Regions from separate parts of the Salinicoccus roseus genome, predicted to be linked through region 2. Evidence: riboswitches for the same ligand, from Rfam matches in the RefSeq annotation. Region 2 holds a riboswitch; each other region holds the start of a gene.

Region 1 (9,767 bases), 270 kb from region 2:
GCATTGGTCGATCCCCTACTTCTGTATGCATATTATTAAAATTTCAACTTTATATATTAAGACGAGTATATCATAAAAATTTTTTAGATTGCTTCAAGAATAAGCCTATCTGCTTCTAGTGTATGTTACATTGAAACCAGTAGACCTATCACATATCACTCTTTTTAAAATGCAGACTGGAGGGATTATTTGATCTTTGTACTTAGACTTATTTTTGCTGCAGCAACAGCTGGACTGGCCCTCTATAGCCTGTTCACTGACAACTATGGATTGATGCCATGGATGCTCCTTTCCATGTCTTTCCTCCTTCTGACTATGGGGATCGACGAGTACCTCAAGGGGCGTAAAGTATTTGGCGTCTTTTCCCTCCTTGCTTTTGTACTTTACGTCTCACTGGACGGATTCATTCTATCCTAAATTTCAGGTGTGGGAGTTCTTGATGCCATTTTTGATTTCAAACCGGTCCCTGGTACCGGTTTTTTTCTCACCATATAATATCTCCACAAAGCAGAAGTCGTCCTGCGGGAATGCTATAATGGGGAAATGAATACATATAGGAGGAATCATATGCCAATCGACTATAATCGAAGAAAGCAGACGCTCTTGGAGCGGCTCGAAAAGGAGACGCTCGATATTGCTCTCATCACCGACCCGACAAACATCTTCTACCTCACCGGCTTCTACGCCGATCCCCATGAACGCTACATGTCACTCGTCATCGACGCTGGAAACAGGAAGTCAGCACTGTTCCTCCCCGCCCTCGATGAAGAACTGGCAAAGGCGTCCGCAGAAGTGGATGCCATCCATCCGATATCTGATGAAATGGATCCTTTTGATGTCGTCAAAGGGGTGATGCAGGAAGACATCTCAAAAATCGGCATCGAAATGGATGTGATGACGGTCAGCCACCAGAATGGCCTCAAATCCATCTGTCCCAATGCGGAATACATGGACATCACCCCTGAACTCAACCACATGCGCACGTTCAAGACCCCATCGGAAGTCGAGGGCCTCAGACAGGCGGTGGCCATCATTGAGACAGTTCTTGAGGAAGGGCTTGCGACCATCCACGAAGGGATGACAGAAGCGGCGCTCACAGCCGAATTCGAGTATCTGATGAAGCGGCACGGTGCAGCAGGCCCTTCATTTTCCACCATGGTGCTCTCAGGTGAGAAATCCGCCATGCCCCATGGCAAGCCGGGGGAACGCAGACTCCAGGAAGGGGATTTCCTGCTGATTGATTTCGGTGTCATTACAAATGAGCGGTACTGTTCCGACATCACACGCACTTTCGTCATCGGTGAGCCGACCGCGAAACAGAGGGAAATCTATGAAACGGTGCAGAAGTCGACACAGGCAGGCGTCGATGCCGTCAGATCCGGCATACCGCTGAAATCATTCGATATCGCCGCCAGGGAGGTCATCGAATCCGCCGGATACGGTGAATACTTCAACAACCGGGTGGGACATGGCCTCGGAATAGAAGTGCATGAAGCCCCTTCCATCCACCATGAAAACGAACAGCTCGCAGCCCCGGGCATGGTCTTCACGATAGAACCTGGCATCTACATCCCTGGGTTCGGCGGCGTCCGGATCGAGGAAGAAGTGTACATCAATGAAGATGGTGAGCCGGAAGTGCTGACCTCCTTTCCACGGAATCTCAGAAGCATAGAACTCAAATAAGAAGATAAAAATAAGCCTCCGACGGTGTCGGGGGCTTATTCTTTAGTCTATGTGTAGTGCCTTCTGATCTTCTTCTCCCATGTCTTGGAGAAGCATTCTTCACCGTTGTTGTAGGCGACTAGCTCATTCACGAGATAGTAGTAGTCTGCGTCACATGACATGACACTCTTCGTCTTCATCTCCGTATCGATGTCATCATCCTTCACGATCACGTTCCAGTCGCATTCCACTCTGGCTGAAATGGGGTCGTTTTCCTTGATGATATAGGCATTGCGGTTTTCAGTACCATAAGTGATGTTGAGGCCTGGCAGTGTCCGCAGACCTTCGTCTGAATAGTCTTCCAGCACCCATTCATCCTCCGTCAGCCGCTTGATGACTTCACGCGTCCTGGATCCTTCACGATGGATCTCCTTCTCAAGCGGTGCTGCCGTTTCCGCCTGCTCATGCTTCAGCGAAACCGCTTCGAAATCATTGACGACCGGCAGTTCGAGCCTTGAAGCTTCAAGATTTACAGTGAGCCCTGCGATTTCCTTCGCCGGCCAGATCTGCGGCCAGTATGTCGGCGACAGGGAGACCTCGATCGAATGGCCCACCGGTACTTGATAACCGATGACATCGAGTGTGAATGCGACATCAATATATTCATCGACCGGCAGGTCTTCAGGGAATTCATGACTCCTGTAATGGTTGAGGTTCATCTGTCCCCTTGTGATGAGCGTCTTCTCGCCATCCGGATGCACATCTGAAATCCTTGCATGGACATTCGCTTCCTTGACATCGGATTTCACCTTCAATCTTGCCACTGGCTGACCGACGATGTTCACCGCTTCCTTCTGCGGCTCCAACATGATGGAAGTAGCCAGCGCGTTCTCGATCGTCTGGTCATCCGGCAGGTCGCCATCCTGTCCGAATGGGCAGTATACTCCTGAATAGAGGCCATGGTGCTGGATGTTCTTCAGACGCTGTTCCCCGGTCTGGCCATCGAACAGGTCGTGTATTTCCTGGTCCTCCTTGAACAGGTCGAGCCACCTGCCTTCACGATACTCATAGGAAGTTGCAGGTTTTACGCTGTCCTGGAGGTAGACGAGGAATTCATCAGTATGATCGACATCTCCATCAGCATCCATCCATTTATCCAGCCATTCCACCACTTCCTGCAGGTAGCCGATCTGAGGGCCTGGAATGGCCATATCAGGGAATTCGTGTGCCCACGGTCCGACAATGCCCTTTTTCGGCACGTCGAGATTATACATCAGGCGGAAGAGCGCATCCGGATAACCGTCCGCCCAGCCGCTCATCGTGAGGACCGGTATCTTGATGTCACTGTAGTTTTCAGCCACAGAGCCGTGCTTCCAGTACGCATCCCGCGTCTGATGGGATACCCATTCCTCTACGAATGGCGGTGTATTCTCCATCCTATCGAGCCACATGTCATACCAGCGGTCTCCGACGAATTTCGGGAAAGGCGGCCGTGCATTATAGGCGAACATCGTCGATGCCCACCAGAGCATGTCGGAGGCCATCATTGTGCCGCCCCTATAATGGACATCATCCGCATAACGATCATCTGTCGAGCATAAGGAGATGATCGTCTTCAGTGCCTTGGGCTGATGGGCCGCGACCTGAAGGCCGTTGAAGCCGCCCCAGGATTTGCCGATCATGGCAACCGCGCCGTTCGACCATTCCTGATTCTCGATCCAGCTGATGATCGCGAGTGCGTCATCCTGTTCCTGCTGCGGATACTCATCTTCTATGATGCCTTCGGAATCCCCGGTGCCGCGTATATCGACCCGGATGGATGTATAGCCGAATCCGGCAAAATACTTGTGCCGGATTTCATCTCTGAGTGCCGTGAATTCATCTTTCCTGTACGGAAGGAACTCGAGGACGGTTCCTTTCGTCGTACCCTTGATATCTTTCGGCTTCCAGAGCTTGGCAGACAATCTGATGCCGTCAGGCATCTCTATCCAAGTATGGTGTGTGACTTCCACTTCATACGGAAAATCTGTACGTTCATGTATCTTATTATAATCGACATCGAAAACGCCCAATCTATTTGTCCTCCTCATAAATATGTTCATCATTCTTCAGCCATTTCATCAATGAAATGACGAGCAGTGCATATATGATGACGACAGGCACTGCCACGACTACAGCCGATGTCTGGACGACACTGAGTCCGCCTATGAGCAGCAGTGAAATGGACAGAAACGCCATAATCAATCCCCACAGGATGGTATGCCATACCGGCGGTTCAATGCCGTCCCCTACTTTAATTGAAGCGGTGGATGCAAGGATATAGGACGCTGAATCCAGTGAAGTCGCGAGGAATATGAATCCCAGTACGACAAAGAATAGGATCGCAATATAGCTGAATGGCAATGTTTCCAGCACGTTGATGATGGTGGATGCATCGCCGAATTCAGCCATGCTGCCGAGCACATCCAGTTCACCCGTCTGTTGCAGGTTCATCGTATATCCTCCGAAGATGCCGAAGTACAGCCAGCTGCCGAGGGAACCCCAACCAAGGATGTGGAGTATCAGGCTCTTCAATGTGCGTCCCTTTGAAATACGTGCAATGAACAGTCCCATGAACAGGGCTGTTGCAGCGAACCATGCCCAGTAGAATACCGTCCAGGCCTGCGGGAATCCGCCGCCGCCAATCGGATCCGTATAGAAGCTCATCCTCAGGAAGTTTTGGGACATGATGCCGAAGCTGTCTGTGAAATATGTCAGTATGAATCCCGTCGGTCCTACAAGGATGACGAAGATTGCGAGTGCAAGTGCTAGATAGACGTTGAGGTTACTCAACCTGCGTATCCCCTTATCCAATCCAAGGGATGCACTTGTGATGTAGATGACAGCCCAGATGATCATGATGATGATGCTGAGTGTAACGGACTGCTCCACTCCAAGAAGATGACCGATGCCGGCAGAAACCATCGGAACTCCGAGGCCGAGTGATGTACCCAGTCCGCCGACAAGACTCCAGATCACAAGGATGTCTATGATCTTGCCGAGGATGCCGTCGGAATATTTGCCGAGGGCACCTTTTACTGATTGGCTGACCTTCAAGGATTTGTTCTTTTTATTGAAAAATGAATATGCAATGACGATCGTCGGGAAAGCATAGATGCACCATGCGGAAATGCCCCAATGGAACATCCCGTATGCTACAGACCATTCAGCTGCACTTTGGCTTTCCGGTTCAAAGCCGAACGGCGGTCCCTGAAGATAGTACATCGGTTCTATGATGGACCAGAACATGATGCTCGTCCCCATGCCCGCACAGAACAGCATGGCACCATAGCTGAAGTTGTTGAACTGGGGCGGTCCTTCCCCGAGTTTGACCCTGCCGTATTTGCCGAATGCAATCCACAGCAGCAGGACGAACAGTCCGAAGGTCATGAACTGGAAGATCCAGTCCATCCGTGTATTGATTGCCGTAAGCATCCCGTTGAGCATCGTTTCTGCTGAAGACTGGAACACGACCAGCAGTATGGTCAGCGACAGCAGCACGACGATGGACGGCCAAAAAATGAATGAATCCAATTTTGCCTTTTCTTTCATCAAAAACCTCCTGATAATTTAATTGTTGACTTAAAAATATGTAATATTACGTTTGATATTCTGTCCCAACCTAACAAATTTATAAGGCCCAATCAACACTATTGTGAAAAATAAACAAATTTAAAATGTTGAGAGTATACTAATAATTTAACCATTAAGCTATTATATTACTTTTTACAACAAAGATAAAGACTTTAATAAAAAGAATTGAGAAAAACAAAAAAAGACACCAGACTTTTGGTCTGGTGCCTGCACTATCCACTACATTACTGGGCTGTGTAGCCGCCGTCCACAAGAAGTGTGGTGCCTGTAGTGAATTCATTTTCCGCCAGGAATACGACCGCATGTGCGATTTCTTCCGGTTCACCAAGTCTGCCGATTGGGTGCTTGTCTACGAGAGTTTCGTAATAATCTCCCAATGCTTCCCTGTTCACCATACCGGACTCGACGTAGCCGGGAGCAACTGCGCTGACTCGGATGTTGTCCTTGGCATATTGTAAAGCGACGGATTTCGTCATCAGATTCACGGCGCCTTTGGACGCATTGTACGCGAATGCTGTCGGCTCGCCGACACTGCCGAGGATGGAGGCTGTATTGATGATTGCACCGCCGCCCACCTTCTGCATTTCAGGGATTGCGTATTTTGAACCGAAGAATACGCTGTCCTGATTGACTTTGATTACTTTGTTGTAGTCTTCGTAGGAAAGCTTGTGCGTCTCGCCCTGGACACCGATTCCGGCATTGTTGAACATGACATCCAGTCGTCCAAACTTTTCAACGGCGAGAGCAACGACGTTTTTGACATCCTCTTCAACGGAGACATCCACTTTCTCAAACAGGATATCCCCATATTGTTTGAGGCTCTCTTCTGCTTTCTTACCAGACTCTTCATTGTAATCAGCCACAATGACTTTCGCGCCTTTATCCAGGAACGCCTTCGCTGTAGCTAAACCAATACCTGATCCGCCACCTGTTACAATCGCAACTTTATCCTTAAGTTCCAAAATCATTTCCCCTTTCGATGACTCCATCTGACTCACTATACATATACCTCAGCCAGAGATGACTGAAACACGATAAGTGTGTCTGAATTAAGGCAGTTGGACCTTTCAATTGTAATTCACTCGGACACTCAGTGACAATTAGCCCTCCAACCGCCCCCATCTAGAACAGCTGCATGGACAGATAGATGACGAATGTCACGGTGATGCTGCTGAGTACCGTGGAATAAAGGACCACCTGGGCATGGAGTTCCGGTTCGACATCATATTCGAGTGCGAGGGTCGCAGTATTCCTCGAGGTCGGGAACGCGCTCGCAATGAAGAGCGATTGGGCGATGACGCCTTCGATGCCGAGCATGAATATGATGGCCAGGGCGACTGCGGGTCCGATGACCAGCCGGCCGAGTGCGCTCCAGGCGATCACCCTGTGGAAGGAACGGATCTCGATCTGTGCAAGCTGCATCCCGAGGAGGAGCAGCGCGAGCGCGGCGAACCCACCGGCGAGCTGCTCGACAGGCACGCTGATGAAACTCGGCAGTTCGACGTCAATTGCCTGCAGGATGAACGCGGCCGCCAGTGCATAGATGATCGGCAGCCGGAGCAGTTCCCGGAAGAGTTCCACGACGGATTTCGCATTGGACCGCAGATTGTACAGGCCATATGTGAACGTCAGCAGATTCTGGACGACGAGCACGATGATCTGCACAGATACACCCACCGGGTTGGCACTGAATACGAGATGGCTGACGGGCAGCCCGTAGTTGCCGGAGTTCATCAGAGAGACACTGTTCTTGAGCGCGGTCCGCTCCCCTCCGCGAAGGCCGAGCCCCCGGGCGAGCAGTTCACCGACCACCATCATTGCAGTAATGAACAGTACCAGATACAATGCGAGCTGTCCCAGCAGTTCAAAGTCGATGTCCGCTTCATATATGTTCAGGAATACCGCGGCCGGCAGGAAACAGTAGGTGACGAGATTCGCAATCGGACGCAGACGGAATTCGAACTTCTTCTGGAGGATGACACCGACGCCGAGCAGAATCAGGATCGGCAGTATGACATCCAGAAATACAAGGGAGATATATGCCATATCCTCCCTCCTTTCTACTCTCACCCCTATATTCTACCACTTTGCGCGGGGCCCGCTCCAAAGCACTGCCTCTTCAAGCGCTTCCACTTCAGAATATACATCCCGGGGCTGATTCCCATACCGCTTTACACGCCAGGCCCCAATCCACTATCATGGTAACTGTAATGAAAAACTGCATACCGATGCACTGGGGGCGCCTTAGGCTGAGACGGAGATACCGGACCCTTACCACCCGATCTGGATAACACCAGCGTGGGGAAGTGCAGCCTTGTATGTCCGCACCACTCCATACATCTGCTGCATTCCCTCGGGAGTGCAGCTTTTTCATTTTCAATAAAATCATTGGAGGCATGATTATGGTACAGGAATGCGGAACAGAACGGATTGCGGGCTGCCAGTTCAACTTGAGTGTGATGAGCGATGATTTCGCGGAAGTGATCCTCGGCGCACTGGATCGGGTCGACACATCGAAGGTGTGGAAAGAGACGGATGACGTCTCGACGTGTGTGCGTGGACGGATCGAGCATGTATTCGATGTCGTCCAGGGAATCTACCTTGAGGCGGCCAAGACGGGGAAACATGTCGAGATGAGCGGAACGTTCTCCATCGGCTGTCCGGGTGATTCTTCCGGGGATGCCTACATGGATGCATCCCCGGATCGGTTGAATGCACCTTCAAAAGACGTCCAGCAGAAGGCAGGATGCAAGTTCGCCCTCTATCCGATGAATACGACCGACTATATGGATGTCATCTACGAACAGATCGACTTGTCGAAGGAGGCCGGCGTCACGGTGAGCCCATCCCATTACGCCACGCGGCTCGACGGGACGGTGCCGGACATCTTCAGCGCCATGGAGTCATCCTTTACGAAAGTACAGGAAGCGGTAAGCCACACGACGATGACATTCACGATTTCAGCAAACAGCCCGTCGAACAGCTAGGACGATATGAAGAGGGGAGCCCGGCCGGGCTCCCCTCTTTCTGTATCAGATGATCAGCATGTCATTATCGTCGAATTCCCAGTCCGCGCCATATGCCACTTCCCAGTAGTGGCCGTCCGGATCTGTGAAGTAGCCGCTATAGCCGCCCCAGTCCGTCGGGGCCGCCTCCTTCACGACCATCCCTCCGATTCTGCCGGCAGTCTTCAGAACCTGGTCCACTTCCGATTCGGACTTCGCATTATAGGCGAGCGTCACGCCATTGAATCCACCATCAGGTACCGGCTGTCCGGTCTCCTCCGCCAGTTTTTCCAGCGGATAGAGGGAGAGCTTTGAACCCTTCATCCTGAAAAATACGATTTCCAGCGCTTCTTCACTGCCGACCAGTGATGCTTCAAATCCAAGCTTGCGGTAAAAGTCGACTGCAGTCGACATATCTTTTACACCGAGCGTAATCAGATTGATCCTGTCCATGGCAATTCCCCTTTGCGAATAGGATGCGTAAATCCGGAGCATTTTCACACTTCCAATATACCATAAAATAGAAATGCGTGTGGGGCCGGCCGGCCCCCGCTGCATGATGTTTCACGCACCGCCCAACCGGGAAAGAACGACAATGGATAACCAGTAATGATACAAGGAGGCAATCACATTGGCACTTAAACTTGAGACACCACTGACAGTGAATGCATATATAAATGGCGAAATAGTCGAAGCACAGGATCACGCCCCCCGTGAAAATCCGGCAAAACCGGAGGAAACGGCAGGCTATTGGCCGAAAAATACAGTCGAAGAGGCGAAGCAGGCGATCGACGCTGCAGATGAAGCCTTCAAATCCTGGAAACATTCAGAGATGAAGGATCGCATAGAACGCATGCAGAAAGGGATACAGAAGATAAAGGACAACCAGGATGATCTCGCCAAACTGCTTTCCAAAGAGCACGGCAAGCCGATCTATGATGCACAAGGTGAATTGACGGTTTCCCTCATGTTCATGGAGTATGCAGTGGAGAACGCAGAACGCGTATACAAGGAAGAAGTCAACGAAGACGAGCGCGGCAAGAACATCCTGCGCCATGACCCGATCGGGGTGGTATCCGCCATCAGTCCATGGAATTATCCATTGGCACTCTCCACCGAGAAGATTGCACCGGCGCTGCTTGCCGGCAATACGATGGTGATGAAGCCGAGCCCGATGGCGCCGCTTACTGTGACGCTTGTGACACAGATGGTCGCAGAAGAATTCCCTGAAGGCGTGCTGAACATCGTCAATGGGGATGCAGACATCGGTATTGAGCTTACTTCAAACGACAAGGTACGCAAAATCGCCTTCACCGGCGGTACGAATACAGGCCGCCACATCATGAAGGCGGCAGCAGACACGATCAAGAACGTCACGCTCGAACTCGGCGGCAACGACCCTGCCATCTTCCTCGACGACTTCGATGTGAATGATGAAGCAGCCATGCGCCGTGTCGTCATTTCGAA
Region 2 (9,767 bases):
TCATATACATGCCGGTATCGTTCTGCAGGATGATGTAGGTGCCATGCAGCTGTCCGACGATTTCGAGATAGGGCAGCTTTTCCCGCTCTTTCTCTCCCGGATGCGTATGCGGAACGCTCGACGGCGTATCCCGCCGTTTTGGCGGCGCGGACGATTCCGGCTTGCGGGCCTGCGTCTCCTTAAGTACTGTGCGCTCGGGTGCTACCCTGTAGTCAGATTTTGTGCTCTGGTCTTCCCGGGTTCTCGGCGCCTCCTGTACTGATGGTTCCGCTTGAGGCGGTGCCGCCCGCTCTGCAGTGAAGTCCAGCGCTTCCTGGGTGGGCCTCTCCTGCCGCCGCGGCTTCTCCTTTGAGACATCCGGAATCAGCATCTCGTCCTTAATGTGACTGCTGACCGCCGACTCGAGCAGTTTGTTCAGCTCACGCTCCTTTGAGAAGCGCACTTCTATCTTCGAAGGATGGACATTCACATCGACAAGTTTCGGATCCATTTTGATGTCGATGACGACGATGGGATACTTGTCCTTCGGCAGCAGTGTATGGTAGGCATTCACGATGGACTGTGACAGCATGAAATTCTTTATGAACCTGCGGTTGACGGAAATGTTGAGATAGTTCCTGTTGCTGCGGTTGATCTCCGGCCGGATGGCATAGCCGCGGATGTCAAAGTCGGCATCATGTGCCTCGATTTCTACCGCATGGCGGGCGACATTCAGGCCGTAAATGTCACTGATGACCTCCTTGAGGTTGCCATTGCCCTTCGTCATGATCTTCTCCTGGCCGTCCAGGACGAGCCGGAAGCTGATGCCGGGGTTCGCCAGTGCCATGCGCTGGATGATGTCGATGATCTTGCCGCTTTCCGTACGCATGGAACGCATGTACTTCAGCCGGGCCGGTGTGTTGAAGAAGAGGTCCGTTATGGTGATGTCCGTCCCCTGCCGCTCCTTGCCTGGAATCTGCTCGACCAGATTTCCGCCTTCGAAGCGGATGAATACCGGATTCCCAGCAGTGTGCTTCGTCTCAACCGTGACTTTCGCCACGGCGCCGATGCTGGCGAGCGCTTCCCCGCGAAAGCCGAGGGAGCGGATCTGGAAGAGGTCATAGTCGGTATCGATCTTGCTAGTCGCATGCCGCTGGAACAGGAGCGGTCCATCCGTATGATGGATGCCGTCCCCGTTGTCGACGATGCGGATCTGCTTCATCCCCGATTCCTCTATGAACACTTCCACCTGTGTCGCATGGGCATCGATGGAGTTTTCGGCCAACTCCTTGACGACGGAGCTTGGACGCTCTACCACTTCGCCTGCGGCTATCTTGTTCTGTATCGCACTGTCCAGTACTTTGATCGGACTCATATCATCACTCGCCTTCAAGCTCGTTTTTTAGTTCCTGCAGCTTCATCATCGCATCAAGCGGCGTCATCTGGTTGATGTCGAGCGACTTCAGCTGGTCGATGACCGGATGGGCTTCAAATGCCTCTGTATCATCAAGGGGAAGTGAAAGCTGTTCGCTGCCGGTCACCCGTCCGTCCTGTTCGAATGTCTTCAGGAGGTCATTCGCCCGGGTGGTGACTTCATCCGGCAGTTCGGCAAGCTTCGCCACATGGATGCCGTAGCTCCGCTCCACAGGGCCCGGCTTCACTTTGTGCAGGAAAATCAATTTGCCGTCGTACTCCGTCGCCTTCACATGCACATTCTTCAGATGGTCGAGCTCGGTGCTGAGCCGGGTCATTTCATGGTAGTGGGTGGAGAACAGCGTCTTCGCCCCGATATGATGGTGAATGTATTCAAGCATCGCCTGGGCCAGGGACATGCCGTCATAGGTCGAGGTGCCCCGTCCAATTTCATCGAAGATGAGGAGGCTGTTCTCCGTCGCATTCTGGAGGGCATCATTCGCCTCCATCATTTCAATCATGAAGGTCGATTTCCCGCTGGCCAGGTCATCACTCGCCCCGATGCGGGTGAATATCTGGTCGAATATCGGCAGCACTGCCGCTTCCGCCGGGACATACATGCCCATCTGGGCCATGATGCTGATGATGGCAACCTGACGCATATAGGTACTCTTGCCGGACATGTTCGGTCCTGTGATCAGATAGATGAATGTATCCTGGTCCATGTCGAGGGAGTTCGGTACATATGTGTTCTCCCCGATCACCTTCTCCACCACAGGATGGCGTCCTTCAGTGATCGACAGTTCATCTTCGCTGAACTCGGGGCGTACAAGACGATATTCATTTGCCACCGTCGCAAACGATACGAGGCAGTCCAATGTGCTGATGATGTCCGCTGTCGTCTGCAGCCGCGGGATGAACTGCTCCATATGTTCACGGAGCGCGACGAACAGCTCGTACTCGAGTATGACACTCTCATCCTGCGCACTGAGCAGCTTCGACTCCATCTCCTTGAGTTCCGGTGTGATGAAGCGTTCTGCGTTCGTCAGCGTCTGCTTGCGCTGGTAGTCGAACTTTTCGGCATCGAAATTCACCGCGTTGCCTTTGGAAATTTCGATGTAGTAGCCGAACACCTTGTTGAATCCGACCTTCAGGTTCTTGATGCCGGTACGCTCCCTTTCGCGTTCGATGTAGTCATTGAGCCACACCCTGCCGTTGTTTGAGATGTACCGGTATTCATCGAGCCTGCTGCTGTAGCCCTCCCTGAAGATGCCGCCCTCGCGGATGGTCTTCGGCGGAGAATCATCGAGGCTGTCCGCAAGCAGCCCGTGGACATCATCAAGAATGTCGAAGGCCCGGAACAACGGCGTACCGAGCAGCCCGATCCGTTCGAGCATTTCCGCGATGGCCGGAAGTCCCCTTAGGGAATCCCTCAGCTGTACAAAGTCCTTTGCATCGATGTTGCCGAAACTCAGCCGGCCGACGAGCCGCTCGATGTCAAATACATTGTTGAGCAGGCTGCGCATGTCCTCACGCTCGATGAAGTGGTCGAGGAGGACAGCCACGGCCTCATGGCGCTCTTCTATCGCCGTCCGGCGGAGCAGCGGGCGCTCGATCCATTTCCTCAGCTTACGCTTGCCCATCGGGGTCTCCGTACGGTTGAGGTACCAGAACAGGGAACCCTTCGTCTTTTTCGTCTGCAGGCTCTCTAGCAGCTCCAGATTGGAGAGTGCCGCATAGTTCAGTTGCATCGTCTCCTTGATGCGGTGCTTCTCCACGGTCCTGAAATGCTTCAGGTCCTTCATGTTGTGGGCGCGGATATATCCCACGAGCAGATCGAGCGTCTTCTGCTCTCCTTCCGTGATCCCCTCCCCGTATTCGAGCGGGAAATGCGTCTCATTCGAAAAGGGGGTGGTCACCGGCGGATCGGAATAGAGCTCTGACATCAGGCCTTCGATGTCCGCTTCGACCACGACTTCCCTTGGACGGATCCGGTCGATTTCGCTCTTCAGCACATCGCGGTCACCGGTCGAAAATGCAAATATCTCCCCGGTCGAAATATCCGAATAGGCGGCGGTGAAGAGCTCTGATTCTTCATCCAGCGCAAGGATATAGTTGCTCCTGCCGTCATCCATGCCGAAGTCGTCGATCAGCGTACCCGGCGTGATGATGCGCACCACTTCCCGCTTCACCATGCCCTTCGTCTTTTTCGGATCTTCCATCTGCTCGCAGATGGCAACCTTGTATCCCTGGTCGATCAGCCGCTCGATATAGCCTTTCGCAGAATGGTACGGCACGCCGCACATCGGTATGGGATCCTTCTTCTTGTCCCGTGATGTCAAGGTGATTTCAAGCACCTTGCTCGCTGTAATCGCATCATCGTAGAACAGCTCGTAGAAATCACCCAGTCTATAGAAGAGCAGCACACCAGGGTGCTCCTCCTTGATATTCAGATATTGTTGCATCATCGGTGTTACTGTAGCCATCTAAACACTTCCATTACTAAAATATATCTGCATTATATCATGCACCCCTTCAAATGTTGAACTGCTTTAGGATCCCTTTTTCCTCCAGCTGCCTGAGCAGGAACCATGAGACCGCCGAACCGATCATCGTACTGACGAGAAATGCCGGCGCCAGCACCCAGAAGAAATCCCTGTCCAGGCCGAGCACCATGATCAGCGGAAACGTTGTGAGCGAACCGATTATGCCCGTCCCTATCACTTCCCCGACGGCGGAGAGTCCAATCTTTCTGAATCTCCTGTACAGTATGAATGCAAGGAGCGCCCCGATCATGCTGCCGGGATAGGCGAATGGGGAGCCCGTTCCCATCATGATCCGTATCGTGGATGACAGGAATGCCTGAACGATGGCCCAGGGACCTGTAAATACCACCGAAAGGACATTGATGAGATGCTGTACGGGTGCTGCCCTGATGGGCCCTATGGGGATGATGATGAACATGCTGAGCACGACGTTGAGCGCAACAAGCACACTAGTGATGGTCATTTTCCTGGTCATTCCAATACCCCTCCTTCAAAAAAAGGGCCACGCATCCCTATACGGATGCGCAGCCCTTATATTTGATATTTATTTATCTTCCTGGTTCGGCATGTTCCTCATTGCCGCGCCGGTTTCCCCCTGGAGCAGATCTCCGCCCGTGGACGTGATGATGTCGTTCGTCACCGTCTGGCTGATGGCATGGGAGACCATCTGGAGCAGTTCGTTGACCTGACCCTGGGATTCCTTGAACTGGTTGACGATCGGCATTTCGTCGAGTTCCGCCTCGACTTTCTTTATCTTCTCTTCCGTCATCTGATAGGCGCGTTCCTTGCCGTAGTTCTGGAAGTTGACCGCCTGCTTCTGCAGACTTTTCAGGCTTGCCATCTTTTCCCTGACATCCTTGTTTTCATGAATCTTGGCTTCGGCCTTCTTGAAGAAGTCCACCTGTTCCGTCTGGGCGATCATGTTGCCGAGTTCTTTCGCTTCTTTCACAATATCATCTTTCGTATACATTGTACTGCCACCTTTTCCCTATTTTAAAACCATCCACCGGATGATCCATTGCATTTTATCCATTATCCGCAATCTGATCCGATTGCTCAAATCTCCTATCAGTATATATGTTTTTCTCCCATATTTCAAAACTATTCGACCCCGGATTTCATCTCGCATCTACAGTGTCAAATGGGCTGAACCACTCCCCAAGGAAAGCGGAAAGGATGACACCGAGTACGATGAGCAGGACGAAGTGGAGATCATGGATGGAATAGGTGGTGCGGTGGTAGTAGGTCCTCGGTCCGTCGTCAAAGCCTTTCGATTCCATGGCGACCCCAAGGCGCCAGGCACGTCTGATGCTCTGACTGAGGAGTGTGACAATCGCTGATATGAAGCCTTTCAGTCCAGTAATGTACTTGCGGTGGATCAGCGCCCGCCTCACTTTGCGCGCCCGTCTGAGTGCCATGTATTCACCGGCAATGATCGGGACCATACGGACTGCAGCCATGAACGAATAGGCATATTTCGGCTTCAGCCTCCCCTGCTGCATCAGACTGTAGAAGACATCGGTAATCCGCGTCGTGAAGACGATGAGTGCACCGAAGAAGGAGAGTGTGATGCCGCGCATCATGATGTGGATGCCGCGTACAGCACTTTCTTCGGTGACATGGATGATGCCGAACCGGAAGATCGTCGTCGTCCCCTCGCCGTAGAAGATCATATACAGGCTTGAAATGAAGCCGAAAAACAGGATGGCGCCCGTCAGGAGTCCAATATAGATGTACTTCACACCACTCAGCAGGAGAAGCAGAATGAACATGATGACCGCCAGATGGAAAAGGTGATTCGGGTCATGGATGAGGATGACGGTCAAGAAAAGCGCGACGGCCACAAGGATCTTGACGAGGGGATTGACCCGGTCGGCGAATGTGATGTACCGCTTCACCGCTTCAGACATATACCTCCCCCCTTTCCACAAGTCGGCCGTCCTCAATATTGAGGCGTCTCGAGGGGTAACGCTTCATGATCTCCGCATCGTGGGTGATCATGATGACGCTCGTCCCCCGCTTCACCATTTCGTGGATCATCGTGAGCAGATTGAAGGCATGCCGCTGATCCAGACCGAAAGTCGGTTCATCGAAAATGAGGATTTCCGGCACCCCGCCTGCTGCCGTTGCTACACTCAGACGACGCTTCTGGCCGGTGGATATTTCGAGCGGATGCAGATGCGCCACATGCGAAAGTCCGAAGCGTTCGAGCAGTGCGCCGGTCTCCCGGCGTGCCGTCCTGTCATCATGGTGCATCTCCAGGTTGATGAATACTTCATCGAACACACGGTTCGTAATGAACTGGAGTTCCGGATTCTGGAAGACCGGATAGACCCTGCCGCCGAGATGGCGCGTCCGTCCGATCCGACCGCCTCCGAAAAGCACCTTCCCTCCCGAAGGGATGAGTTTCATCAGTGCAAGCAGCAGGCTCGACTTGCCCGTTCCATTATCCCCTTCAAGTGTAATCCACTCGCCTTTTCCGATCCTCAGGCTGTCTACCGTCAGAAGGTGCCTGCCCCCTCTCTTGATGGAGAGGTTTTTTGCTTCCATCAATGTGCTGGATTGCGGTGCAATTTTCGGAAGGTGCGGGGCCTCATCCCAAGAACGTGGATGCCACACGCCATATTGGTCGAGCAGTCGGCGATGCACCTCCAGCATCTCCTCAGGGGGTGCGGAACATGCGATCCCACCGGCGTCATCCATCAGTATCACCCGGTCGACCCTGTGCCATAGTGCTTCGACACGATGTTCGATGATGACGACGGTCAGCTCATCCCACATGGCCCTGACGGTATCCCAGAGATGGGCCGCCGATCTGCCGTCCAGCATGCTTGTCGGCTCATCGAGGAACAGCGTGTCCGCCTGCTGGAGCAGTGCCGAGGCGATGGCGAGCTTCTGCTTCATTCCCCCGGAGAGTGTCTGTATGGCACGCTCCGGCGCCACATCAAGTCCGACCATGTCGAGCGCCTTCATGAACAGGGGCTTCATCTCTTCCTTTGGCACCTGCCTGTTCTCAAGGACAAAGGCGAGTTCCTCAGCAACCGTCGGCATCGTGAACTGGGAATCCGGGTCCTGGAAGACGTACGCACTGGATTTGGGCAGTTCAAGTCTATCGGCCTTCATCGGTATCGTGATCGTATCCGGTATGAGGCCCCCGAGCACATTGAGCAGCGTGCTCTTGCCGGAGCCGCTCGGTCCGACGATGAGGACCTTCTCACCTTTCCCTATCTTCAGGTCGAGGCCGGTGAAGAGGGGTGATTCCGATTCCGGGAACTTCAGACGCAGCTTTTCCACTTCTATGCACATGGTCAAAGCCCTTCTTCAGCAGCATGGCCATTGCCGACGAGTTTCAGTACACCAGTCTCCTTCAGTGCACGGTACAGCAGGTGCGCGAGCCAGCCGGCAATGAGTGCACCACTCAGCACCCTGAAGCCGAACATCAGCAGCAGATTCCATGTCGCAAGCTGGCCGAGGTAGCCGTAGTACCAGTCGAGCGGGAATGTCGCAAGTGCCGCCGAAATGCCGGCGATGACCGCCACCATCAGGGATGTGCTTTCGTATTTCACGATGGCGAATACGATTTCGCATGCAAGCCCCTGGATGAGCCCATACACGATCAGCATGACATCGAACTGCAGCATGACGATCGTTTCTCCCGATGCCGCTGCAAATTCCGCAATCAGCGCCACGCCGGGTTTTCTTATGACGAGATAGGCAACCACTGCTGCGATGAACCACATGCCGTACAGCAGCTGGTTCAGATGCAGTCCAAGCGGTTCAAGCGCCGTATAGACGCCGCCCCATATTGAATAGATGAACGAGAATACGAGGGCGATGACGACCGTGATCAGCACATCGGTCAGGGTCAGCCCTTTTCTTTTTGCCATTATAAAAGCCTCCATATAATATATTCCAAACAAAAAACACACCACTAGCGGAGTGGTGTGCATATTATATGTAAAATATGCCACTTCCCTACGCTAGTATGATCTAGATCAGGTGATAAGGGTGATTCTCAGTCCTTGCGGACACCCCTAGTGGTGGTTATTTATTCGGTTGGCTCCATCATAGTACACTTTCTGAATTTTGTGAAGTCATTTATTGTCGTCTACCATCTGGTAATAGCGGCCGCGCTGTCTGACGAGTTCCTCTTCAGAACCGCTTTCGACCAATTCCCCGAGCTCCATGACGAAGATGCGGTCCACGGCCTTTATCGTATTCAGCCTGTGGGCGATGATGATGCTTGTCCGGTCCTTCATCAGCCGCTCGAGCGCCTCCTGGATCTTGAGCTCCGTCACCGTATCGATGCTGCTCGTCGCCTCGTCCAGTAGCAGTATCGCCGGATCCGTGATAAGGGCGCGGGCGATCGATATCAGCTGTTTCTGCCCCTGGGAGATGAAGCCCTCGTCGGCTTCCAGAACCGTGTCATAGCCCTCTTCTAATGCAACGATGAAGTCGTGGGCGTTGGCAAGCTTCGCCGCCTCGACCACTTCCTCATCCGTTGCATCAAGTTTGCCGTAGCGGATGTTCTCCCGGATCGTCGATTCGAACAGGTAGGGATCCTGCAGGACGAACGCCGTCTGTGAACGGACGGTCGAACGGCTGTAGTCGAGGATGTTCTCCCCGTCGATCCGGACCTCTCCGGAATCCGTTTCATAGAACCTGGCCAGCAGCTGCATGACGGTCGTCTTGCCGGCACCGGTCGCACCGATCAGGGCGACCGATTCGCCTGCATCGATCCTGAAGCTCAAGTTTCTGATCGTCGGTGTCTTCTGCGTCGGGTCATAGGAGAATGAGACATCATCGAATTCAATCTCACCCGCTATGGTCCTGCCGGTGATCTTCCCTTCATCCTTCTCCGGCTCGGAATCGATGATGCCGAATACGCGCTCCGCTCCGGCGATGGCCGAAAGCACCTGGTTGAACTGGTTGGAAAGGTCGGCAAGCGGCCGTGTGAACTGCCGTGCATATTCTGCAAACACGACGATGGTACCGATTGTGACGACACCATCCGTATAGAAGACGAGCAGACCGCCGGCACCGGCCACAATCGTAAAGCTGACGTTGTTCAGCATGTTCATCACTTTCGGGATGAAGCCAGCGTACAGGAATGCCCAGAAGGTGATGTCCCTGAGATTTCCCGCCTTTTCATTGAAGTTGCGGATCGCCGTCTCCTCCTGCGAGAAGACCTTGACGATCTCCTGCCCGGATACCATCTCTTCGATATATCCGTTCAGTTCACCGGTCGCCCGCTGCCGTTTCTTATAGAGCGGTCCGGTGCGCCTTGTGATGAAGCCTACAGCGAATATCAGCACCGGGATGATCAGCACGGTGAGGAGTGTGAGCAGTGGACTCAGATAAAGCATGACGCTGATCGTACCGATCAGCGTGACGATGCTTGTCGTGAACTGGATGAATGATGTATTGAGCGTCTGTGAAATCGTTTCGATGTCATTGGTCATGCGGCTCATCAGCTCGCCGTGCTGCCGCTTGTCATAGAATGATACCGGCAGTTTCTGCATATGTGAAAACAGCCGGCTCCGCAGCTTATAGACCGTCCTCTGGGACAGCCCCACCATGAAGAAGGCGGCGGTATACTGCGTCGATGACAGCAGGATGTAGACGACGAGCAGGAAGAGCAGTATGGTGGACAGTCCGTCCATCTCCCCCGGTATGAAGTAGTTGTCCACGATATACCCGACGAGGAAGGGCCCTGTGATGCTCAGCAGGCTGGTCAGTGTCACGAGGAAGATGATGCCGTATAGAAGCGCCCGCTCCTCCGAAATGAACTGCCACATCCGCTTCAGGGTGCCGGTGATGTCGTTCGCC
Region 3 (9,767 bases), 440 kb from region 2:
GGGCGAACCCTCCGAGTGCAATCTGTATTGTGGCGAGGCTGTGGCCCAACAGGCGCGGATAGATATCCATGCCTTCCTGTATGATCTGCATCGGGCTTGGCAGGACCCAGTCACGGATGTCAAAGAGCGAGACGGCCAGCTGCCAGATCACCAGTATGGCCAGTATCGCAAGGAGCGGTGGAATCACGCTCCATGATGAAATTCGTCGCATTCGCTATTCCTCCAATTTACTCTCCACCAGGCAGGTATTCGTTCGTGAACGCCTGGTCGACGTCGAGTTCGGATTCGATCAGGCCGCTTTCATACATCCAGTTCATATAGTTCTCCCAGACGTCCCGCTCCTGATGGCCCCAGTAGGGCGCATCCCCCTGATAGACGTCCGTCAGCCACTCCTGGCTCGCCATGACGAGTTCTTCGTCGAGGTCCGGCTCTGCATCGAGCAGGTGCTGTGCCGCCGTTTCCGGGTCGTCCATCGCAAGCTGATAGCCTTCGGCCGTCGCTTCTGTGAATGCCTCGACGGTTTCGGCGTCATTTTCGATCATCTCTTCGTTCGTGATCAGGACGGGCGTGTAGAAGTTGAGAGCGTCGGAATACTCGGTGAAGTCGATCGTGTTGAGCGGGAAGTCGCGCAGTTCCGCTTCGATGCCAGTCCAGCCGTAGTAGATCCATGCAAAGTCGACATCACGCTGTACGGCGGTGAAGAAGTCCGTGTCGCCGATGTTGATGATGTCGACATTCTCAATATCGGCATCATCCGCCTGCATGATGGAGGCGATGGTCTCCTCCTCGATCGGGGAGCCGTATCCCCCATAAGTGTGGCCCTCGAGGTCGGATGGCGTCTCAAGTCCATATTCCTCAGGTGAAGCCAAGACGGATGTATTATCCTGTATGATGGCCGCCAGCGAAACGATCGATACGTCCTGGAGGCGTGCCTGTGTGACGTTCTCCTGGGCACTGATGCCGAAGTCCCCGTTGCCCGTCGCAACGGTCTGTTCCGCACCCGCTTCACCCGGCAGGATGATCTCGACATCGAGCCCTGCTTCCTCGTAGTAGCCCTCCGCCTGCGCGGCGTAGATGCCTGTATGGTTCGTATTCGGCGTCCAGTCGAGTACGAAGGTGACTTCCGTCAGCCCATCGTCCTCCGTTTGGCCGCCGTCCCCGTTCCCGCCGCATGCTGCGAGCAGCAGTACCGGTATAAAGATGGACAATAATTTCTTCATGATAAAATCTCCTCTCAAGATCGGGTGCCTCCCATACCGCAAAAACGGTATAAAAAAACACCTTCCTTATCTGGAGGCGTCAAAGAGCTGCAGCAGGATATACGGATGCCGTATAATCTGCACATTCCCTACGCTGGTATTATCCAGATCAGGTCCAAGGGTCAGGTATTCACCTTCTCAGCCATGACGGCTCCCCTATGCTGTTTCTATTCATTTTGCACATCCATTATATCATGGACGCTTTTCATGTCCAAACGGTTATTTAAAAACACCCGGACAGCGGGATGCCATCCGGGTGTCGATCACTGTCTACAGTGCCTTCTCCATATATACATGCGGAATGCCCGCATCTTCGAATTCATCGGAACTGACGGTGTAGCCGAGCTTCCTGTAGAAGTCGATCGCGTGCACCTGAGCCCCGAGCTTGGCGCGGGTGTAGCCATGCTCCAGGGCATGGTCATGGACGAACTCCATCAGCTTGAAACCGAGCTTCCTGCCGCGTTCCTCGGGCAGGACGGCCATGCGTTCGACCTTGATCATGCCCTCTGAGGCCGGACGGTATCTGACCGTGCCGATCGGCTCGTCATCGATGAGCAGGATGTGCGTCGCCGTGTCTTCATATTCATCGACTTCGCGGTCCATCGGGACGTTCTGCTCCTCGACGAAGACGCGTTTTCTGATTTCAAGGCACTGGTTGTACATGATGTTGTTGTCAGCCACTTTGATTTCCATGGAATCCTCCTTACATTGCATTCTTGCGCCGGATGGCGGTGAACTGCCAGAATATCTTCAACTGCTCGAGGTTCCAGTACTCGAGGCCGAGTGAGAGGGCAGGCTTCGTGTTGAACTTGATGCCGCTCGCTTCAGCCGCTGCGAGCGCCAAATACTGGATGTGGGGCCTGAGCTGCTTGAACGGCTCGGACAGCCGGCCGTCCTCCTTGACCCAGTCCATCGGGAAGATGAGCTCGAATATGTTGATCCGCTTGTAGATGTCCGGCAGCGCGATGATGTAGCACGCCGCATCGACTTCCGGATTCTTCTGCGATTCGCTGAAGTAGCCCCGGATCGACTGGTACATCTCCTTGTGCTCGTGGTTCTGATAGAAATACGTATCTTCGATCTTCGGCTCGCCGCTGTGCTTGATCTGATCTTCCAGGAAATCGAACATCTCGTTGATGTTCGTCTCCTTGTCATACGTCTTCCGCATCACAATCCGCTCCTAGTATTCATTTTGTGCACGGTCCAAGTCCGCGCTGCCAGTGCTGTTGTCGTAGTATTCGCCGGTGTTCTCCTCATAGTTGAACTGCTCCGTGCTTTCCTCCTGTATGCCTTCAGAACCGTTGCCGTCTTCCGGCGGCCAGTAGTTGTCCTCTTCGGTCGTCTGCTCGCCTGGCATTTCGCCCGTCGCTTCTTCCTGCATCGGCTGTTCTCCTGTCGCTTCCTCGCCCGTCGCTTCTTCAGGGCTTGGCTCGCCGGACGCCTCTTCGACATCATCTTCGCCTTCGATGCTGTCCTCAGGGTTGTCCTCCGGAATGCTGAAGCCGTCGCCGAACCGGCTCTCGTAGCCTTCCTGCATGAAGTACGGCTTCTCTTCCGGCTCGAATTCATCCAGATAGTAGTCGTCTACAAACTGGTACGGCACGATATGGTCCGACAGCCGGACATTGATGAGGTCATACGGGTCCGGCTCCTTCATATCGAGCACATCACGGAGGGTTTTGGAGATCGTGAACAGATGCTCCTCGTTCGCCCAGTAGAAGTAGGCACCGTTCTGCTGGAACCAGAAATCCGAGCCGCGCACCTGGGTCGTGTTGAACTCGATGTCGTTGAAGGAGTAGTAGGCCGCAAGGCTGCGTATCGTCTTCGATTCCATGTCATGCTTCGTATTGTCTGCGACGACCTCGATCAGGTCATCGATCTTCGAGAGAGCCCCGGTCGATTTCGCCTTTGCGAGTATCTTCTCGACCATTTCGAGCTGGCGCTGGCCCCGTCCGAGGTCGGTATCCACACGGCGGCTCCTTACGACTGCGAGCGCCTCTTCACCATTCAGTTCCTGGACGCCTTCCTCAAGCTCGATACGGCCGCGGTCCATGGAGTTTGGCTCGTTCATGTCGAACGGCACGTCGAATTCCACACCGCCGAGCGCATCGACCATATCCACGACGGCGGCCATGTTGACGCGGACGTAGTAGTCGACCGGTACGTTCAGAAGGGATTCCACAGCGCGCATGGATGCTTCCGGGCCGCCTTCACGGTGGGCGTGTGTAATCTTGTCGAAATAGTTCTCTTCAGGGAAGTACGTCAATGTATCCCGCGGGATGCTGACGAGTTTCACTTCATCCTGATCCTTGTCGAATGTCGCAAGAATCATCGAATCCGTCCGGAAGTCCCCGGATTCCAGGTCGTCCTCCTCCTTGCGTGATTCACTTTCATCGATGCCGAGGATCAGGACGGTGAAGCTGTCCATCGTCGGATCGATATCATCCAGCCGGAGCTCGGAACGGTCGCGGTCCGTCGCTTCGAACGAATCGCTCACCCCCTGCTCGAATGAATTGAACAGGTTGTATATATATACCCCGATGACCACAAGCACAATGATGAGGAACAGCAGTATGCCGATAAAAATTTTCTTTTTCATGATTTGATAGACCCACTTTGTTTTGGTATTGGTATGTAATGACAGATCGCCATCTTTTAATTATAATATGGAAGAACCATAAAATGGAATAGGAAATGATGATTATTTCCCGATATTAAAACTGTACCATATGATATAGAATATAGAGTGAAATCACAAGAGATAACTAGAACACACCAGAGGTGCTTTATGAAGAAAGTCACAATGTTTGTATGGAACAATTTCGTCAATGATGCAAGAGTGCTCAGGGAAGCCACTGCGCTTACGGAAGCGGGATACGAAGTCACCGTGATCGCCAAGAAGGAGATGGATGAACTGCATCTCCCGTCAAGCGAAACCGTCGCGCCGAACGTCTATGTCAACCGGCCGCTCAAGATGGAGCTGCCGAAGATCATACAGGAGAAAATGAAGTCCACGATCCTGTCGAAGCATCTGCCGAACATGCTCGAGATGTTCAAGATGATGATGCTTGGACGGAGCAGCAACGCAGACATCTATCATGCCCATGACCTCAACACGCTCATTCAGGGCATATACAGCGCGAAGCTGCGTCTCGATAGGAAGCCGCTCATATATGACTCCCACGAAGTGCAGACGAGCCGTACACACTATTCGTTCAATAAGATATACAGGATTGAGAAATTCCTGCTCAAGTTCACCGACCACGTCATCGTGGAGAATGATACACGGGCGGACTACCACAGGCGGATATATAGAAAAAGGCCGACACCGGTCCATAACTATTCGGAGTTCTATGATATCGAAAAGGTTGAAGAATTCCCGATCCGCAAGGAATACGGTATTGCTCCAAACGAGAAGGTTGTACTGTACCAGGGCGGCATGCAGGAGGGCAGGGGACTGTTCAAGCTGCTCGATGCCTTCAAGGATATCGAAGGCGCCCGTCTGATCATGCTTGGAGATGGGAAGGAACGCCTCAACCTGATCGAATACCATAAACAACTTGGCATGGAGGACAAGGTCATCTTCATCGACCGTGTGCCGTACAAGGAACTCAGATGCTATACGAAATCCGCCGACATCGGCATCCAGTTCCTTGAGAACACGAACTTCAACCACTACTCCGCTTCATCCAACAAACTCTTCGAGTATATCATGGCCCACGTACCGGTCATCGGTTCGAAGCTTCCGGAGATCGAAGCGGTCATTGAATCAGAAAAAGTGGGGCTGACGGTCGAACCCGAGAGCACCACCCAGCTGAAGGCTGCGATCGAACAGCTTGTGGGTGATGATGCACTCAGGGAGAGGTTCAGGGAGAATGCGAAGCAGGCGAAGCTGAAGTACAACTGGAACGAAGAGAAGGATGTACTGAAGAAGGTATACAGGAGAATAGACAAATAGAAAAGACATTCCTCAATCGAGGAATGTCTTTTTGCTAGAACGTATATCTTGTGTAGTACTGGCCGCGGATGCCGAGTTGATCATAGTAGTTCTTCAAGTTGCGTGCTGTGGCATAGGCCCAGTTGACGTCCGTTGCATACTGGTATGTGCCCGGGTTTGCCGGATTCCAGCGCATTGCGTAGAGCGTGTTCTGTCCACGGTTGAAGTAGCCGCCCGAGATGAACTGTGCACCACCGATGACCGCCTTTGCAGGTGTATCCCAGCCCATGCGCTGCGCGTAGCGTGCGCCTTCAAGCACAGGGTTGTGGTCATATGCTGCGATGCCGTACATGTTGTAGTAGAGTTTGCCATTGGATGAAATGTTGCCGTTTGCATCCAGTCGGACACCTTGAGCAAGTGTACTTTGACCATTGCCTGTTTCATGCAGGGCATGTGAAATCAGGTAGACTTCGTTCACCCCGTGTGTGTTCGCCGCCTGCAGGAAGGCCGTGCCCTGGTTGTGCAGGATGCCTTTATTGTTGAGCAGCTTATTGTTCAGCTCCACAGTGGAGATGTTCTGCGCACGGTTCAGGTCGAGATAGGTGTAGTCCCACGTATCTGTCGTATGGTTGGCAGGATTGATGAAGTATGCCACTTCACTGCGTGTGGCGTTTCTCCATCCACCACCATTTGCCCAGGCCTGCGGCTTGGAGCCAAGGTTCATCTGTATGTCGACAGCGCGGTCGAGTGAGATGTTGTATTTCACAGTTTTCACTTCAGGTGCAGGATTTGAAGGGACATAGTCAGATAGTTTCGTATCCTGAATCCAGCCATAGTCATTGCCGATTTTGCCATAATGGAAAGTAAGGGCTCCGAGGTTCAGCGTCTTTTCAGCTTGGAACACTGCACCTTCCTGATAAGCAGTTAATGGATTGATGTACTGTTTACTGGTCCCCCAAGGGTCTGTTGAAAGCCCCCCGGTTCTTGAGGAAAGGGAGTATGTTTTATTGTGTTTATTTTCTTCCGAGAGGTTCCAGAGGTTTAAATCCTTCTCCTTCATCCACCCCTGCATGCGGTCTCCATATTCTCTATATATTAAATAGAATGTATTCCCTTTGTAGACTGCTTTTTTATTTGTAAAAAGAGTTCGATCCATGAGTACATTTGCGGATTTTCCGCTTGTGCTTGTGATCGGGCTATACAGACCTGAGTTGTTTCCAGACCTGATTTTTGCGGCGTAGGAGGAGTCAAAGTATACAGGGTCTACACTTGTATCCTTCACTTTGGTTTCCTGAACCCACCCGTAGTCGTTGCCGAGCTTGCCGTAGTGGAAGGTGAGTGCGCCGAGGTTTACTGTTTTTTCTGCCTGGAAGACAGTGCCTTCTCCGTATGACTTGAGGTTTGCCTTCTGCTGTTTTTCAGTACCCCATGGATCGGTGAGCAGAGCGCCGCTCCGGTTGGTCAGAGCATAGGACCGTGTGTTCCTTTTTTTTTCTGAGAGGCTCCACAGGTTCAGGTCCTTCTCCTTCATCCATCCCTGCATGCGGTCTCCATACTCCCGATTGATGAGGTAGAATACATCTCCCTTGTAGACCGCTTTTTTATCAGTGTACAGTGTCTGATTCTGCAGAGAACGTGCAGAGACTCCTGTCGAGCGTGTCAGTGGACTGAACACACCTGAATTATTGGAGGATTTGATTTTGGCTGCATAAGAAGCGTCAAAGTGTACAGGGGTGACGCTCGTATCCTTCACTTTAGTTTCCTGAACCCACCCGTAGTCGTTGCCGAGCTTGCCGTAGTGGAAGGTGAGTGCACCGAGGTTTACCGTTTTTTCTGCTTGGAAAACAGTGCCTTCTCCGTATGAGTTGAGGTTTGCCTTCTGCTGTTTTTCAGTACCCCATGGATCGGTGAGCAGAGCGCCGCTCCGGTTGGTCAGAGCATAGGACCGTGTGTTTCTTTTTTCGTCCGACAAAGTCCAGAGATTCAGGTCTTTCTCTTTCATCCATCCCTGCATGCGGTCTTCGTATTCTCGATTGATCAGATAGTAGGTGTCTCCCTTGTAGATTGCCCGTCTATTGATAAATAATGTATGATCTAGCAGTGTTTGCGCTGATACACCTTCTTTATTTGTGAGGGGACTGAATATACCTGAATTTCGGGCGGATTTGATTTTCGCTGCATAAGAAGCCTCTGAATATTCTGGACTGTCTGCATCATTCGAAATTGACGCAAAGGAAAACAAGGCTGGACCTTCTTTGAGTTTAGTAATTATTTCTCTTTGATCGTTTTCCTCATTTTCATCCGATGTGTCGTCGGCTTCATCTTCTTCAGTCGATGCGTCATCAGCTTCATCCTCTTCATCCGATGTGTCGTCGGCTTCATCTTCTTCAGTCGATGCGTCATCAGCTTCATCCTCTTCATCCGATGTGTCGTCGGCTTCATTTTCTTCAGTCGATGTGTCCTCGGCTTCATCTTCTTCAGTCGATGCGTCGTCAGCTTCATCCTCTTCAGTCGATGTGTCCTCGGCTTCATCTTCTTCAGTCGATGCGTCGTCAGCTTCGTCCTCTTCAGTCGATGCGTCGTCAGTTTCATCATTTTCAACTGAAGTATTATCCTGATCGTCTTTTTCTGGAAGTTGTGATTGTTGAGGATGACTATTTTCGTCAATTTCTTCTCCGTCTGGGGAGTCTTTTTTTACTTCAGAGTCCTCATCACCATCTGATGTGTGCTCTTGTTTTAATGATGTATGTAATTCAGTAGGCGTGGCTTGATCTTCAGGTGTTTGATTTTCTGTATGTTCAGAATCTGTAACGACGACATTCCCATGAGTTTCAGGTTCATCATTGCCTTCTGGAACATTTTGCAATGCTTCCTGCTTCTCATGTTCGGAAGATGTCTCATCTTCTTGCAAGGATCCCCCAGTACTTTCTTCGTAACTCTCACTTTCATCTGGGATCCGCTCTTTCTGATTTTCAGTATTTACTATTTGAGTATCGCCTGGAGCTTTTGAGGGTTCTTCCTCTGGTGGAGTAAGCTGTTCGTTGGATGTAGCAGCGGAAGGTGCCGAATCGGTATCTTCATGTTCGGCTTCCAAAGACGGGGAGTCGGATTGTTCATTTATGTATTTTGCAGTTTCTTCTTGTGGGTGTTCACTAACTTCGGATTGTTTTGAACTTGGTACTTCCAGGCTCTCCTCCTTTGTAATTTCTTCAGCCTCTGCATTCAAAGCTGCGCCGAACAATGCGGTAGAAATGAGCGTAGGAATAATCAATCTATTCTTGTATTTCATATTTGCCTCCTAGACAATGATATCCCTAGTTTATATGATTTTATGGCTTTTATATATAGGGTTTTCAAATTTTTGAAAAAAGTAATATAAATGTAATATTACTTACAATTTTACATTATATACACTGTATAATTTGATGACATGAAAATCTTTTGACAGTATAATGAAACAGGCAGAATGGACTCCAAGGCGATTTTGAAAAGAGTATGATATAATCGGTTTTTGCCTGTCCATCTAATATGTTCGGATTGTTTGATCAAGGCTGTAAAGGAATAGAGGATTAAAGATGAACAAAATTTGGGATATTTTTAAGGAACAGTGGATACATAGACATCTAATATGGAAACTTACGATTTATAATATAAAAAGCCAATACGCCAACCACTATCTTGGTGTCTTCTGGAACATACTCCAACCGGCCATGCAAGTACTCATATATTATGTAGTATTTGGTCTCGGTCTGAGGGGGGACAGGGGGGATGTGGGAGAGATCCCTTTCATCATCTATTTGATTTCAGGCATATTCCCCTGGCTATTCATATCGCAGGGTATAAATCAGGCATCAAATGCTATACAGGCACAGATTGGTCTGGTTACAAAGATGAAGTTCCCTTCAAGCATCCTGCTGTCTATGGCACTTACAAACAGCGTGATCAATCTGTGTATGACTACAGCACTGCTGCTCATTCTGAGTCTGGTGAACGGCTACTCAGCGCCCCTGGACTATCTGGGATTCTTCTATTTTGTCTTTGCCAGCTATATGCTGATATTCGGCATTGCATTGATAATGTCTTCACTGGTCATCCTGGTCAGGGACATGAAGAATGTTCTGCAAAATGTCATAAGGATGTTTTTCTTTATGACGCCAATATTCTGGTCTCTTGAGGAGGCGAACGGCATACTTCAGGTGCTGTCCTCATTGAATCCTTTTGCCTATCTTCTCATGAACTATCGAAATGCCATGGTGCTCGATGCAGCACCATTCTATGGAAATTTGAACGATCACCTGTACTTCTGGTCTCTTGCATTGCTGCTTATCTATACAGGGGCACATATACACTACAGGTTTAGAAATAAACTCGTTGATTATCTATGATGAAAGGATGATTGGATGAACACCCAGCTTTTAGATCGATTGGAAATGATAGTGGCAAGGCCCCATATGTTTGAGGTCATTCTCAATGAAGACATCAATCAACATATCTACGAAGAATTCGATATGACAGAAGTTAAAAGAACCTTGGGGAATTTCAAGAACCAGTTGGTCTCGGTCATTTCGCTT

Evidence for each region. Region 2 has a riboswitch for thiamine pyrophosphate ahead of EDC33_RS03260 (ECF transporter S component). Riboswitches for the same ligand answer to the same signal wherever they lie in the genome.
Region 1: another riboswitch for thiamine pyrophosphate. It lies ahead of EDC33_RS04575 (YkoF family thiamine/hydroxymethylpyrimidine-binding protein); the one in region 2 lies ahead of EDC33_RS03260 (ECF transporter S component).
Region 3: another riboswitch for thiamine pyrophosphate. It lies ahead of EDC33_RS05365 (ABC transporter substrate-binding protein); the one in region 2 lies ahead of EDC33_RS03260 (ECF transporter S component).

The regions. Positions count from the first base shown of each region.
Region 1 is NZ_RKQJ01000001.1:875,900-885,666, forward strand. Features, by position in the region: gene EDC33_RS04540 (GntR family transcriptional regulator) at 1-4, opposite strand, end outside; gene EDC33_RS04545 (DUF3953 domain-containing protein) at 190-417, shown strand; gene EDC33_RS04550 (M24 family metallopeptidase) at 568-1,683, shown strand; gene EDC33_RS04555 (CocE/NonD family hydrolase) at 1,731-3,734, opposite strand; gene EDC33_RS04560 (BCCT family transporter) at 3,736-5,253, opposite strand; gene EDC33_RS04565 (SDR family NAD(P)-dependent oxidoreductase) at 5,520-6,257, opposite strand; gene EDC33_RS04570 (AEC family transporter) at 6,418-7,341, opposite strand; TPP riboswitch at 7,521-7,617, shown strand; gene EDC33_RS04575 (YkoF family thiamine/hydroxymethylpyrimidine-binding protein) at 7,698-8,282, shown strand; gene EDC33_RS04580 (VOC family protein) at 8,328-8,753, opposite strand; gene EDC33_RS04585 (aldehyde dehydrogenase family protein) at 8,932-9,767, shown strand, end outside.
Region 2 is NZ_RKQJ01000001.1:604,434-614,200, forward strand. Features, by position in the region: gene mutL (DNA mismatch repair endonuclease MutL) at 1-1,354, opposite strand, end outside; gene mutS (DNA mismatch repair protein MutS) at 1,359-3,878, opposite strand; gene thiW (energy coupling factor transporter S component ThiW) at 3,928-4,413, opposite strand; gene EDC33_RS03245 (YlbF/YmcA family competence regulator) at 4,483-4,908, opposite strand; gene EDC33_RS03250 (energy-coupling factor transporter transmembrane component T family protein) at 5,057-5,848, opposite strand; gene EDC33_RS03255 (ABC transporter ATP-binding protein) at 5,841-7,244, opposite strand; gene EDC33_RS03260 (ECF transporter S component) at 7,247-7,825, opposite strand; TPP riboswitch at 7,894-7,984, opposite strand; gene EDC33_RS03265 (ABC transporter ATP-binding protein) at 8,033-9,767, opposite strand, start outside.
Region 3 is NZ_RKQJ01000001.1:1,046,384-1,056,150, reverse strand. Features, by position in the region: gene EDC33_RS05370 (ABC transporter permease) at 1-211, opposite strand, end outside; gene EDC33_RS05365 (ABC transporter substrate-binding protein) at 228-1,220, opposite strand; TPP riboswitch at 1,329-1,427, opposite strand; gene EDC33_RS05360 (GNAT family N-acetyltransferase) at 1,530-1,952, opposite strand; gene EDC33_RS05355 (DUF2538 family protein) at 1,963-2,427, opposite strand; gene EDC33_RS05350 (LCP family protein) at 2,440-3,858, opposite strand; gene EDC33_RS05345 (glycosyltransferase family 4 protein) at 4,048-5,217, shown strand; gene EDC33_RS05340 (glucosaminidase domain-containing protein) at 5,252-8,485, opposite strand; gene EDC33_RS05335 (ABC transporter permease) at 8,772-9,581, shown strand; gene EDC33_RS12750 (hypothetical protein) at 9,597-9,767, shown strand, end outside.